Regions from separate parts of the Neobacillus sp. 114 genome, predicted to be linked through region 2. Evidence: riboswitches for the same ligand, from Rfam matches in the RefSeq annotation. Region 2 holds a riboswitch; each other region holds the start of a gene.

Region 1 (4,216 bases), 2.9 Mb from region 2:
CACAGTGAACAAGTGAATTTACATTCTCTTCTCCGCCAACTAGCTGTAGAATTTCTTTAGCTAATCTTTCGTTTTTCGACATCTTTATCACCTCTAGTATTTTGGTAAAAAAAATACCTAAGCCATTAAGAAGCCGGGGACATAGCGTCCCTGAAACATTCTTTATGACTTAGGTTTTGCCTGCATGACCAGTAACAATCCTGTTTTTATATTTACTTTTTGATTTTACTTTTGCTGTGTTTCCTGTCCGGACCAGGATGGCACACCTTTAAGAAAATAAAAAAAACCTAAACTGCATGCCATAAACATAAGTATGGTTTGCAATTTAGGTTTTGCCTGCATAATCAGTAACAATCCTAATAAATTTATATTAATTTGTATTCACATAATAGCATTCGCTTTCATTAGGTGTCAACGCTTTCTTACCATAAAAAATTTACTAGTTTCGATTCACGACACGATGTATATGAATGGCAAGGTAGCCCATTTCTTCCTTTGTGATCTCATGCTGATGCGCTTTTGTAATATAATCTTTAATCTTTTGCGCACAAGCAAATGCTTCTTTATGTTTTTCCTTTACCAGGTTATAAAGAAAATCATCCTCGCTGTCTAAATGCGAACCGCTGAAAAGGCGCTGCGCAAAAAATTTAAGATGGGTAAGGAACCGGAAATAATTTAAGGATTCCTCATCAAGTTCAATCTTGAAATGATACTTGACGATGTTTAAAATATCCTGAATGAGTTTGGTTATGTTGACAAGGTTTGGCATCTCATCGTTTAATTCCGCATTCACGATATGCATCGCAATAAAGCCCGCTTCATCCTCTGGAAGCGTAATACCAAGCTTGTTTTGAATCATTTTTAACGCTTCCCGACCAATGGAGAATTCGTCTTGATAAATCTTTTTAATCTCCCAAAGGAGCGCATTCGAGATATTGATTCCTTTTTGATGCCTTTCAATCGCAAAATGAATATGGTCGGTTAAGGAGACATAGATGCTGTCATTTAGCTTCTTCCCTAGTTTCACTTTCGCATAGTTGATGATTTCTTCGGAAACGGCCATATATTCTAATGGAATCTCATACAATAGCGTTTTAAACTTTTCGGAAACATCCTTGTTTTCGAGTCTGAAGACCTTTTCGATTTTACTCTCATCCACTACGTCACCCGGCCGTTTTTGAAACGCGATTCCTCTTCCCATAATGACCAATTCTTTATTTTGCTCGTCCATGACGCTGATTACATTGTTATTGATTACCTTTGCGATTTTCATACAAATCACCTATTTGTGGAATATTTGTGATAAAAAGGAAAATAAAAAAACCTAAAACTAATGCAAAAAAACATTAGTCATAGGTTTTGCCTGATTAGTCAGTAACAATCCTAAAAATTTGAAGTTATTTGGTTAGATTTTATCATTCTTTTAATTTTGGCGCAATTCTTATTGAGTTTCTTTGATGCATGTTCAGATATTATTTGTATTTCTTTAATCTACTTTTCTTTCAAATATGGCTTCATAATAAGCCGCGGACCCATATGCAGCAATTCCCGGCGCAAAAATCTGGACCAGTCTCCAGCCGTTTTTGGCATTTTGTTGAATGATTTCATGGTAATCTTCCTTAGGTTTTCCGCTTAACTTGCTTAATTCAATTCTTTCAAATTTATATTCGTACATGGTTCCCCTCCGACATTATGTTTTGTATATTCTTATTATCCCAAAAACTGTAATTGACCGCCAATTTTTTATGTATTAATATAATAGTTTGTTAGTATATTACTTTAAGTGGTTCGAGATCCTCCCACTTTAAAAAACTAAGGAGAAATGAATATGGAAAAAACAACAAACATGCTTGACGCCCAGTACACGACAGGCACATCGAGCAGCAAGGTAAGGGAAATCGTTGTAAACGGGATTATTGCGGCCCTGTACATTGCGGTTTCGGCGTTAATTCAGCCATTTGGGTTTACCCAGGTGCAATTCCGCGTTTCAGAGATGTTTAACCATCTCGTCGTTTTCAACAAAAAGTATTTATACGGGATCATTTTAGGGGTATTTTTAACGAATTTATTCTTCTCACCAATGAAGGCGTATGACCTTATTTTCGGTGTAGGGCAGTCATTGATTGCTTTAGTGATTACGATTTTGTGTGCACGGTTCATTAAAGGAATTTGGACACGGATGATTGTGAATACATTGGTGTTCACCTTTACGATGTTCCTCATTGCGATTGAACTGCATTTAGCGTTCGATCTGCCATTCCTGTTTACATGGTTAACAACGGCGGTTGGGGAATTCGTTGTGATGGCTGTCGGCATGCCGGTCATGTATTTCATTAACAAGCGCGTTCATTTTGATAAAATTTTTAAATAATTTATGAAGAGCTGTTGCTTCGGGGAGGACCTGGGCAACGGCTCTTTTTTATGGTATTTATTTGAATAAACTACTAAAATAGGGATAGATAATCATGTTTACAGGATGGAAAGTCTATATTTTATGAGACTAGAAAGGGGATTTTTCGAATGGTACAGCGTCCAAATAACAATGAGTTTCCGGAGTATTATGTTCCTTACGTCCAGTTAGTTCCAGAGGGAGATTTATTGGCGACTCTTAAAGAAAGCCTGGAAGAGGTGGTTTCTCTTTTCGAAGGGATTTCAGAGGAAGAGGCGCACTTCCGCTATGAATCTGGCAAATGGAGCATCAAAGAGGTGCTTGGCCATATGGCAGATACCGAAAGAATCATGAGCTACCGCCTGCTTCGAGTTGGGCGTGGCGACAAGACACCGCTGGCAGGCTTTAACGAAAATGATTATGTAGCAGGAGCACAAATGAGTGAACTGCCGCTGCAATCTATTCTTTCTGACTTCATTGCAGTCAGAAAAGCATCAATCACTCTGATCGAGAACATGCCGGAGTCAGCCTGGACAAATGTCGGCAACGCCAATGGCATGGAGGTCACCGCCCGTGCCATCGCCTACATCATCGCCGGCCATGCAATCCACCACCGCAGCATCGTGACAGAACGATACTTATCTAAATTGAAATAACGAGCGGCGCCTGACACCAATCGTGGACAGTGTCTGCCTCAGGCGGACACTGTTTTTTAAATCCGATAGTTTGAGATAAACTCGAGAAATTCTTTTTGTTTGGAGTGGTCGTATTTCATGATTGCGTAAGTGTTGGCTTCGGGCAGGTGGATGGTTTGGCAGTCTACTTCTATAAGCCTCCCTTCTAGCAGTTCCCTTCTGACCGTTGATGTCGGAAGGAAAGAGACACCCAGCCCTTCAACGATGAATCTTTTTGTAATGTGTACCTGTGATACTTTCATCATTTTTACTTTTGGATATTTGGTTTTTACTGCATGACAAAGACCATCCCAGTAACCTGGGTGATTATGGGTTAACAAATAGTTCGATGTTAAAACCTCTTCTTCGTCTAACGGAGGTGCTGTTTCGGAATCTCTCCCATCATGAGGCGCTACCAGCATAACATTATCTTTATATAAGAGTTCACTAATTAATTGAGGGTGAAGACTATTTAAACATGACAGCCCGATATCAACTTCTTCCCTTAATACCGCATCTTCGATACCAACGGATTCGATAATTTTAACCGAAATCTCTACCTCAGGATGCTTGTTTGTATAGCTTTTTAAGACATATGGCAGGATGGTATCCGCGATCAAAGGCGAAATGGCAATAGAAAATTTGGTCGAGTATCCTTGACTAAAAGAGTGAATGTCCTCGAGCCCCCCTTGATAAACCTCTAACAATCTCTTTGCATGAACTAAATATCTTCTCCCCGCTTCGGTCAGTTTTACTTTTTTCCCTTCCCGATCAAATAACTGAATTCCAAGTTCTTGTTCTAATTGTTTTATATGAACGGTAACAGAAGGCTGTGAAATATAAAGGATTTCCGCCGTTCTGCGGAAATTCCCACAATCAGCAGCCGTAATAAATGTGTTGAGCCATTGGAATTCCATATTCTCCTCCTTATTAAAAATATTAATCATTTCATTTAAAATTATTTAATTTCATTAATCGAACTCATTATATACACTATTAGTAAATAAAGGAAGGAGAGATTTTTATGATCCAAAAGGGTTTAAAAGGAATTGTCGCTGCCGAAACATTAATCAGTCATATTGATGGTGAAAAGGGAGAGCTTATTTACCGGGGATATGAAATTGGGAAGCTTACTAATCGATACTCTTTTGAA
Region 2 (4,216 bases):
GTGTGATGTGGCGGACCATTTTATCGTGTTTGCCTATACGGATAAAGAGAAGAAGCACCACGGAATTTCCGCATTTATTGTGGAACGAACGATGCCTGGCTTTTCTTCTAAGGCGATAAAAGGGAAACTCGGAATTCGCTCAGGCAATACCGGGGAATTGTTCTTCGATCAAGTGCGCGTTCCGAAAGAAAACTTGCTTGGCCAGGAAGGGGAAGGTTTCAAAATTGCCATGTCCGCACTTGATAACGGCCGCTTCACGGTTGCCGCAGGAGCAGTCGGTTTGATTATGGCCAGTTTGGAGGAAAGCGTAAAATACTGTCATCAACGGGAAACGTTCGGCAAAGATATCGGTAAGCATCAGCTGGTGCAGCAAATGCTTGCCAACATGGAAGCAGGATTGCAAATGAGCCGTTTACTGGTGTATCGTGCTGGCGAGTTGAAAAATAAGGGCGTTCGCAATACTCGTGAAACTTCGCTGGCGAAATGGCAGGCTTGTGATTTTGCCAATAAAGCGGCAGATGATGCGGTGCAAATCCATGGGGCGTACGGTTATTCAAGCGAATATCCGGTTGAGCGCTTTTTGCGGAACTCCAAGGCCCCGGTTATTTACGAAGGAACGCGGGAAATTCATACGGTTATGCAGGCGGAGTATGTGCTGGGGTACAGAGAGGATAAGGCGCTAAGCAACATGCTGCCGGCCTGGCCGTTTGAGAGTGAGAAAGTTACGGTTTAGGTTTTTCATTGGGGGAGCGGATTGATTGGTATTGTCGATCCGCTCTTTCTATTTTTATTGGACGGAATTCATAGTTTCATATTGCTTGTACAAATCCTTTAATGCCGCAATCAGGGCGTGATTGGCTTTTCCTAAATAGCCATTTTTTAAGTCTTCGAGTGGCTTGTCAATCCCGTGACGTAAACTATACCCTTTCAATAGCCTTGAAATATAGTCCCTTCCATGTTCCGTAGCCAGCGTACATGAGGCATCAACAATCACGCCATAATGCTTATCAATCTCAGCCGTAATCGTCAGCGTTTCATAAATGCTTCTTGCTGCCATCCCGGTTGGCAGCTTGGCGTGACCGGCAATAAAATAGGTATTCAAACAAATCTCTCCCTATTAGTTTTAATCTTAGAATAATATAAATAGATATAATTGATAAGACCAATGTGAGTAAAAATTTATTCTATTGGCATTCTTCCTAAACAGGGTAAGAAGTAATACCATCTTCTAACTTAGTCATCAATTTTTGTTCTAACCGATTCATATGATATTCTTTTTTTATAAAGGAACTTAGGAGGATGAAGCTATGGCCATCATTGATATAACAGTTATTCCAGTAGGGACAGGTACTACAAGTGTTAGTGAGTATGTGGCGGAAATACATAAAGTTCTTCAGCGATATGAAGACAGAGTAAAGTATCAGTTAACCCCGATGAGTACATTGATTGAAGGGGATTTAAAATTACTCTTAGAAATTGTTCAAGAAATTCATGAAGTCCCATTCCAGAAAGGCTTACAAAGAGTCTGTACCAATCTCAGAATTGATGACCGTCGTGACAAGGAACATTCGATGGAGCGGAAGCTGCAGTCAGTACAAACAAAATTGTAAGGTCAGAGTGAATGTTTTTTGAAAAGTGTACAAAACCGAAATAATCTTGAAAGATAGATTGAAAAATGATCGAAATGGTTTATAATCGAATAGTCATATAAAAAATCCGCACTCTGCGGTAGAGGTTCTAGCTACCCTCTTTAAAAAACTAAGGAAAACAGGACTGCTTTCTTTAGTAGTCCTGTTTTTCTATTTAAAGGAGAATTTATAATGAAGAAAGATAAAGCAGTTGTAGTTTTTAGCGGAGGACAGGATAGCACCACCTGTTTGTTTTGGGCTTTAGAACATTTTGAAGAAGTAGTGGCGGTTACTTTTAACTATAATCAAAGGCACAAGCTTGAAATCGAGTGCGCCCAAAATATCGCGAATGAACTTGGAATAGAGCATCATATTTTAGATATGTCATTGTTAAACCAATTGGCACCAAACGCCTTGACCCGTAAAGACATTGAAGTGAAGGAAGGAGAAAATGGTGAATTACCTTCCACTTTTGTACCAGGACGAAACCTGTTATTCATCTCTTTTGCGGGAGTACTGGCAAGCCAGGTTGGGGCAAAGCACATTATCACTGGTGTTTGCGAAACGGATTTCAGCGGTTACCCGGATTGCCGGGATGTGTTTATCAAGTCTTTAAATGTCACATTGAACCTATCAATGGACAAGGAATTTGTCATTCATACTCCGTTAATGTGGCTAAACAAAGCTGAAACTTGGCAGTTGGCTGATGAATTGAATGCACTGGATTTCGTTAGGGAAAAAACATTAACCTGCTATAACGGGATCATTGCCGTTGGTTGTGGGGAATGTCCGGCTTGTGTATTGAGAAAAAGAGGCCTTGACCAATACTTGAGTACACGAAAGGAGTTTTAACCCCATGTATGGTTTTCACATCGTAGATAAACTCCAAAAAATGGATGAAGATATCAAACGCAATCAATTAAAATACCATTCCAAAAGAGTGCTGGTCAGCAAGGAATTTACCTTTGATGCTGCCCACCATTTGCATTGCTATGAGGGTAAATGCAAAAACCTTCATGGCCATACGTATATAGTCATTTTTGGAATCAGTGGTTTTGTTGATGACCGCGGCTTGATGATGGATTTCGGGGACATTAAAGACATTTGGAAAAATGAAATTGAGGTGTATCTCGACCATCGCTATCTGAACGAAACCCTTCCACCAATGAATACCACGGCGGAAAACATGGTGGTCTGGATTTACGAGAAAATGGCTGAGGCATTAAAGAAAGAGAAAAGACAAGAACAGTATTGTGGCGCAAGAGTAGAATTTGTCCGGTTGTTTGAGACACCGACAAGCTATGCGGAAGCTAGACGGGAGTGGATGGAAGTTGAGTAAAATACCTGTTATGGAAATTTTCGGACCCACCATCCAAGGGGAAGGAATGGTTATCGGCCAGAAAACAATGTTTGTAAGAACTGCTGGCTGTGACTATTCCTGCAGCTGGTGCGACTCCTCCTTTACCTGGGATGGCACCGGTAAAAATGATATTCGAATGATGGAAGCGGTAGAAATTTGGGAAGAGCTGAAACGAATCGGAGGCAAGAATTTCTCCTTTGTGACGATCTCTGGCGGGAATCCTGCTTTATTGAAAAATCTCGATGAATTTATTAAAATCCTAAAGGCTAATCAAATAAAAATTGGTCTGGAAACCCAGGGAAGCAGGTGGCAGGATTGGTTTTTTGAGATTGATGAATTAACGATTTCACCCAAGCCGCCAAGCTCAAAAATGGAGACGGATTTTGAAATTTTAGATGAAATTATTGGGAAACTTAAACAAAATGATGTACCACAACAATTTAGCTTGAAGATTGTGGTATTTGATGATCTTGATTATGAATATGCCAAAGCTGTTCATTTCCGTTATCCGGAAGTTCCCTTCTTTGTACAGGTTGGTAATGATCATCTGTCAACGATGGATAATCAAGAGCTGCTGCTGCATCTTATTAATAAATATGAAAGATTGATAGATAGAGTCATGCAGGACTCTGATATGAATAACGTTAAGATTCTTCCGCAATTGCATACTTTTTTGTGGGGAAATAAAAGAGGAGTTTAGGTGAAAAAACAGGCGATGTCCAGGGCGGCATCGCTTTTTTTTACATCACAATCAAACTGTTTATAAAACTATACAACTGTGTTTTTTTTATAACATTTGTTCAAGGAGTATATGCCTATGTAAGGCGCCAGGTAATACATCCCTTATTTAAAAAAACTGGTACAATTCTTGCATTTCTTAAGGTAGGTATTGAAACCCATGGATAAGGAGGATTCTGAAAATGTAGGATTAGAAGGTAAAATAAAACTGTTCTACTCGGAATGAAGATTTTTGAACGAAAGCAAAAATGGAAGCGATTACAAGAATTGAGGAGTAATTTGAAAAAAAAACGGGGGGGAAGCTCATGAGTGAAATCACCATTTTAAACCGAGTGGCCATCGGCGATATTGTGCGCAGGACGGCAGCCAAAAATCCAGCCAAAACGGCCATCATTTCCGGGGATAAAAGGATTTCCTACCAAGAGTTTAATGAAGATTGCAACCGCTTTGCTCACTATCTGTTGGACCTTGGGTTAGAAAAAGGAGATTC
Region 3 (4,216 bases), 2.1 Mb from region 2:
CTTTAACGAATTTCTCGGCGCTTTTTGCCAAAGCCCCTAATTCTTCATTACTTGTCCCAAATACCTGCACAAAATCATAGCTTTCCATTACCGCTTTGCGGTGGACCTCACCTTCAAATGTTCGAATGACCTCATCATAGGACTGCGGTGCGTTGACAATCAACACTGGCTGTCCCTGGTCTTTAAACTGCAACTTATTTAGCACGGACATTGAACTTCCTTCCTTTCAAAGAACCTACAAATATTTTAAACTTTTCCTTTGACTTATCATACCTTTCATGTAAAAAAAGAAGACACTCCGCGAAGTGCCTTCTCCTTGCGATTCTTAATTTTGTACAAGCTTATTCTCATCATTGATGAAGTTTTTTGCCATATCAGCATTAACATAGAGATAGTACCAATTATTCTCGAAGTTCAACCAGCCAGTAACAAGAGTAGGGTTTTTCTTTAAAAAGTATTTATTCCCGCCAATATTCGTCCAGCCGGTATTTTCCGTAACAGCGGGATCAAAGTCCTCGAGCTTGCTGATGACGGTGTTATCCATCACGCCATTGGAGTTGATGTAATACCATTTGCCTTTATAATTGATCCAGCCCGTTTTCATACCCTCTAATTGGTCAAGATAGTACCATTTTTCTTCATCCTTAACCCACCCGGTTTGCATCACGCCATCGCCGGCAAAATAATATTTCTTGTCGCCCGCTTCAAGCCAGCCGGTCTTCATGGCTCCAGTATTATCTAAATAAAATCTATTTCCGCCGTCCTCCAGCCAACCCGTTTTCATCGCACCGGTAGCGTCAAGGAAATATTTAATCCCGTTATCCTCGATCCAGCCCGTTTTCATTGCCCCGGCAGCATCAAAATAATACTTATTGCCGCCGTCTTCCAACCAGCCCGTTTTCGCCGCTCCGTCTTTATCAAGATAGAACTTTTGGCCACCATCTTCAAGCCAGCCAGTCTTCATCACACCATCGTTTGCAAAATAATATTTCTTCCCTTTAATCTCTTGCCAGCCTGTTTTCAACACGCCGCTGCTATCCAAATAATATTTCTTGCCGGCATCCGTCAGCCAGCCAGTCTTCATTATTCCGACTTTATCAAAGAAATATTTTTTGCCGTTTATCGTCTGCCAACCTGTTTTTACTGCTCCATTTTCATAATAATACTTATTGCCGCCTGCTTGTACCCAGCCGTTTTGAATTTGTGGTGCTGTCGTACCTGGATTCTCCCCATTAACTGGTACGGTTACTCCGTATCCATTAGCCATGGCGATAGTGTCAAAACTGTCACCGGAATGGGTAATAACCACTTCAGTATAATTTTGAATTCGGTCAAAGAGCCACCGAATTTCCGAGTTATGCATGCGTACACAGCCTGAGCTGACGTACCGGCCAATGGAGCTTTCATTGTTATTCCCATGGATGCCATAAGTGGTTCCATATGTTCCTCTTGCCTCAAGGCCCATCCAGCGGTCGCCTAGTGGGTTGCGGGGGTCCCCCCCGGCAATATGTCCTGTATAATAAGGGCGATTTACAATTTTATTAACGATCCTAAATTTTCCTTCGGGAGTTAAGTCCCTTGACCTTCCTGTCGCCACCTTAAAAGTCCTTAGTAATGTGCCTCCATCGTAATATGCGAGGGTATTTGTCTTCTTATTAATAATAATTAACTGAGAAGTGGCAGCCGCCGATTGGCTTGAAAAGAAAAAGAAAGTTAATACAAAAATTAAAACCGCAGACGATAATTTCCTCATATTTCTCTCCCCAATTCTGTTGATGAATATAAAGTACCACGAATTAAAGGAATATTTTGTAAAATTTCGGTGAGAAATTTGTAGAATTTCTAATTTTTTAACATAAGTGAAAATATTGTAAAGACTTTTTAATAAAAAAACCTCCCATGGCCTTAGGACCAAGGGAGGGAGGAAATTCTAAGTATATCTTCTTGTTAGCTGTATCTTATCGGTTATCTACTTTTTCAGGATAAAGATCATGATTCATCAACCGGAACTGGGCCATTTCCTCATATTTCGTGCCCGGTTTACCATAGTTGCACCATGGATCAATTGAAATTCCGCCACGCGGCGTAAATTTTCCCCATACCTCGATATAGCGTGGATCAAGGAGCTTAATTAAGTCATTCATGATGATGTTGACACAATCCTCATGGAAATCACCGTGGTTGCGGAAGCTGAAAAGATATAATTTCAGCGATTTGCTTTCTACAATTTTCTGATCGGGGATATAGGAAATATACATTGTTGCAAAATCCGGTTGTCCCGTCAGCGGGCAAAGGCTCGTAAACTCAGGGCAGTTAAATTTTACAAAAAAATCGCGGTTTGGATGCAGGTTGTCGACAGCCTCCAAGACCTCCGAAGAATATTCAAATAAGTATTTGGTACCCTGGTTTCCGAGCAATGTTAAATCCTTTAAACCTTGTTCATGTGTACGTCCAGACATAAAAAAACCTCCTGTAAAATGTGCCCCAGCACTTTCACAGGAGAGGTACTTCACCATTCTAATCAAACTAAAGGGATAAAAGCAAAAAAGCCACATCCTTATGGACATGGCTTTATTGACATGAATCCATAGTTTTTTATAGAGGGTATCAGCTATGAACCTCTCCCGTTCGATACGGGTATTCTTTTTTCTATCTATACTATATTGGACAGTGCAATATTCGTCAAATGGAAAAAATTTTTAGCGAGGGGACATGCAAATTGTATCTATCTGTCTAAAAATTTTTAGCATTCCAACCGTTCGTTCGACACATTATTTTATGACCTTGTCCTAAAATCAACTCATAACGCCTCAAACGTTAATTAGTAGATTACTAGGGGGAATTGGGTTGAAAAAAAGATTAGCGGTTCTATCGGTTTGTTCAGTTCTTTCCATTTCATTGCTTGCCGGAGTGCAGGCGGACAAGCCTAAGGCAGAAGCAGGACAAGAACATTATGTATTAGCTTATAAAGGAAAGCTTCCGGCCAACTTCACTGCAAAAATTGAACAGGCAGGCGGAAAAGTAGAAAGAGTAGTTAAAGAAATAGGAATCGTCGAAGCCGCTTCCTCTGATCAGGACTTTCTATCAAAAATTTCACAGGATACGAATATCCAATCGGCTGGAAGGGAACTTGAAGCATATTTGGAAACAGACCCGGATGATGCTGTTCAATTTACCCCGGGTACACCTAATGGGCAGAAGGTAACTCTAGATCCAAATGCCGATAGCTACTGGGATAAACAATGGGATATGCAGCGATTAACACATGAAGGGGATTCTTATAAATTAAATCAAGGAAATCATGATACTGTTGTGGCAGTTATCGATACCGGGATTGATTTTAGCCACCCAGATTTGGCAGCCAATGCTGATGAGGCTGGATCTAAGACCTTTGTTCCTGGCACAACAGATGCTTGGGATAAAAATGGCCACGGCACCCACGTTGCCGGTTCGATTGCCGCAAATGGAAAGGTAAAGGGCGTAGGCCCTGAGTTAACTGTTCGTGCTTATCGCGTTTTTGGGGCAACAGGTGGAGCCCAGCAATCCTGGATTACCGACGCTATTGTAGCTGCTGCTAATGATGGAGTCGAAGTCATTAACATGTCGATTGGCGGTTGGCGCTGGATGGCCCATAACTTGGGAGAAAAGGGTGACTCCGCTTCTATGGTAGCTTATCAGCGTGCTATTCAGTATGCCACTCAAAAAGGGGTTACGGTCGTTGTATCGGCTGGGAATGATTCAAAAGACTTGAATAACTTACATGATATGCAAGCCTATTGGAAAGCTACTTACGGTATTGATATTAAAGGTCCGTCCCGGGTAGTACCTGCACAAATTCCTGGCGTCATTACGGTGTCCTCATCGAATGAATGGTCGGATAAAAGCATCGCCTTCTATTCCAATTACGGTAATTCTATCGATGTAGCCGGTCCTGGCGGGGATAATGGTCCGTTATATGACAGCTTGTATCGTCAAAATCCAGCCGGAGACTTTTTAAATAAACGTGATTTTACTTATCGGACATTGTCTACGTATCCTACTTATCCTGTTGGAAGCAATGCCACAACTCAATTCAGTGACGGACAATTGCATGGATACTCGTATTTACACGGAACCTCCATGGCAGCACCAAAAGTTGCTGGTGTAGCTGGGGTAATTAAGGCCGCCCACCCAGAATATTCACCAGCCCAAGTAGCTGCGGCTATTAGACAAAGTG

What was found. A riboswitch is a leader RNA that binds a small molecule or an ion and turns the genes downstream of it on or off. The one in region 2 is predicted to bind preQ1.
Region 1: it holds a riboswitch for preQ1, as region 2 does, so the genes downstream of both, QNN06_RS06290 (QueT transporter family protein) here and queC (7-cyano-7-deazaguanine synthase QueC) in region 2, are expected to answer to the same signal.
Region 3: it holds a riboswitch for preQ1, as region 2 does, so the genes downstream of both, queF (preQ(1) synthase) here and queC (7-cyano-7-deazaguanine synthase QueC) in region 2, are expected to answer to the same signal.

Annotation. Positions count from the first base shown of each region.
Region 1 covers NZ_CP126144.1:1,266,907-1,271,122, reverse strand. Annotated here, with positions in the region: gene QNN06_RS06305 (beta-glucoside-specific PTS transporter subunit IIABC) at 1-82, opposite strand, end outside; gene licT (BglG family transcription antiterminator LicT) at 440-1,273, opposite strand; gene QNN06_RS06295 (DUF4177 domain-containing protein) at 1,487-1,675, opposite strand; PreQ1 riboswitch class I at 1,778-1,822, shown strand; gene QNN06_RS06290 (QueT transporter family protein) at 1,847-2,371, shown strand; gene QNN06_RS06285 (DinB family protein) at 2,521-3,045, shown strand; gene QNN06_RS06280 (LysR family transcriptional regulator) at 3,102-3,980, opposite strand; gene QNN06_RS06275 (citrate synthase/methylcitrate synthase) at 4,088-4,216, shown strand, end outside.
Region 2 covers NZ_CP126144.1:4,215,136-4,219,351, reverse strand. Annotated here, with positions in the region: gene QNN06_RS20465 (acyl-CoA dehydrogenase family protein) at 1-733, shown strand, start outside; gene QNN06_RS20460 (DUF3870 domain-containing protein) at 788-1,102, opposite strand; gene QNN06_RS20455 (MTH1187 family thiamine-binding protein) at 1,308-1,610, shown strand; PreQ1 riboswitch class I at 1,726-1,768, shown strand; gene queC (7-cyano-7-deazaguanine synthase QueC) at 1,821-2,480, shown strand; gene queD (6-carboxytetrahydropterin synthase QueD) at 2,485-2,967, shown strand; gene queE (7-carboxy-7-deazaguanine synthase QueE) at 2,960-3,688, shown strand; gene QNN06_RS20435 (AMP-binding protein) at 4,032-4,216, shown strand, end outside.
Region 3 covers NZ_CP126144.1:6,334,991-6,339,206, forward strand. Annotated here, with positions in the region: gene QNN06_RS30905 (DUF3052 domain-containing protein) at 1-211, opposite strand, end outside; gene QNN06_RS30910 (L,D-transpeptidase family protein) at 326-1,753, opposite strand; gene queF (preQ(1) synthase) at 1,959-2,459, opposite strand; PreQ1 riboswitch class I at 2,582-2,628, opposite strand; gene QNN06_RS30920 (S8 family serine peptidase) at 2,848-4,216, shown strand, end outside.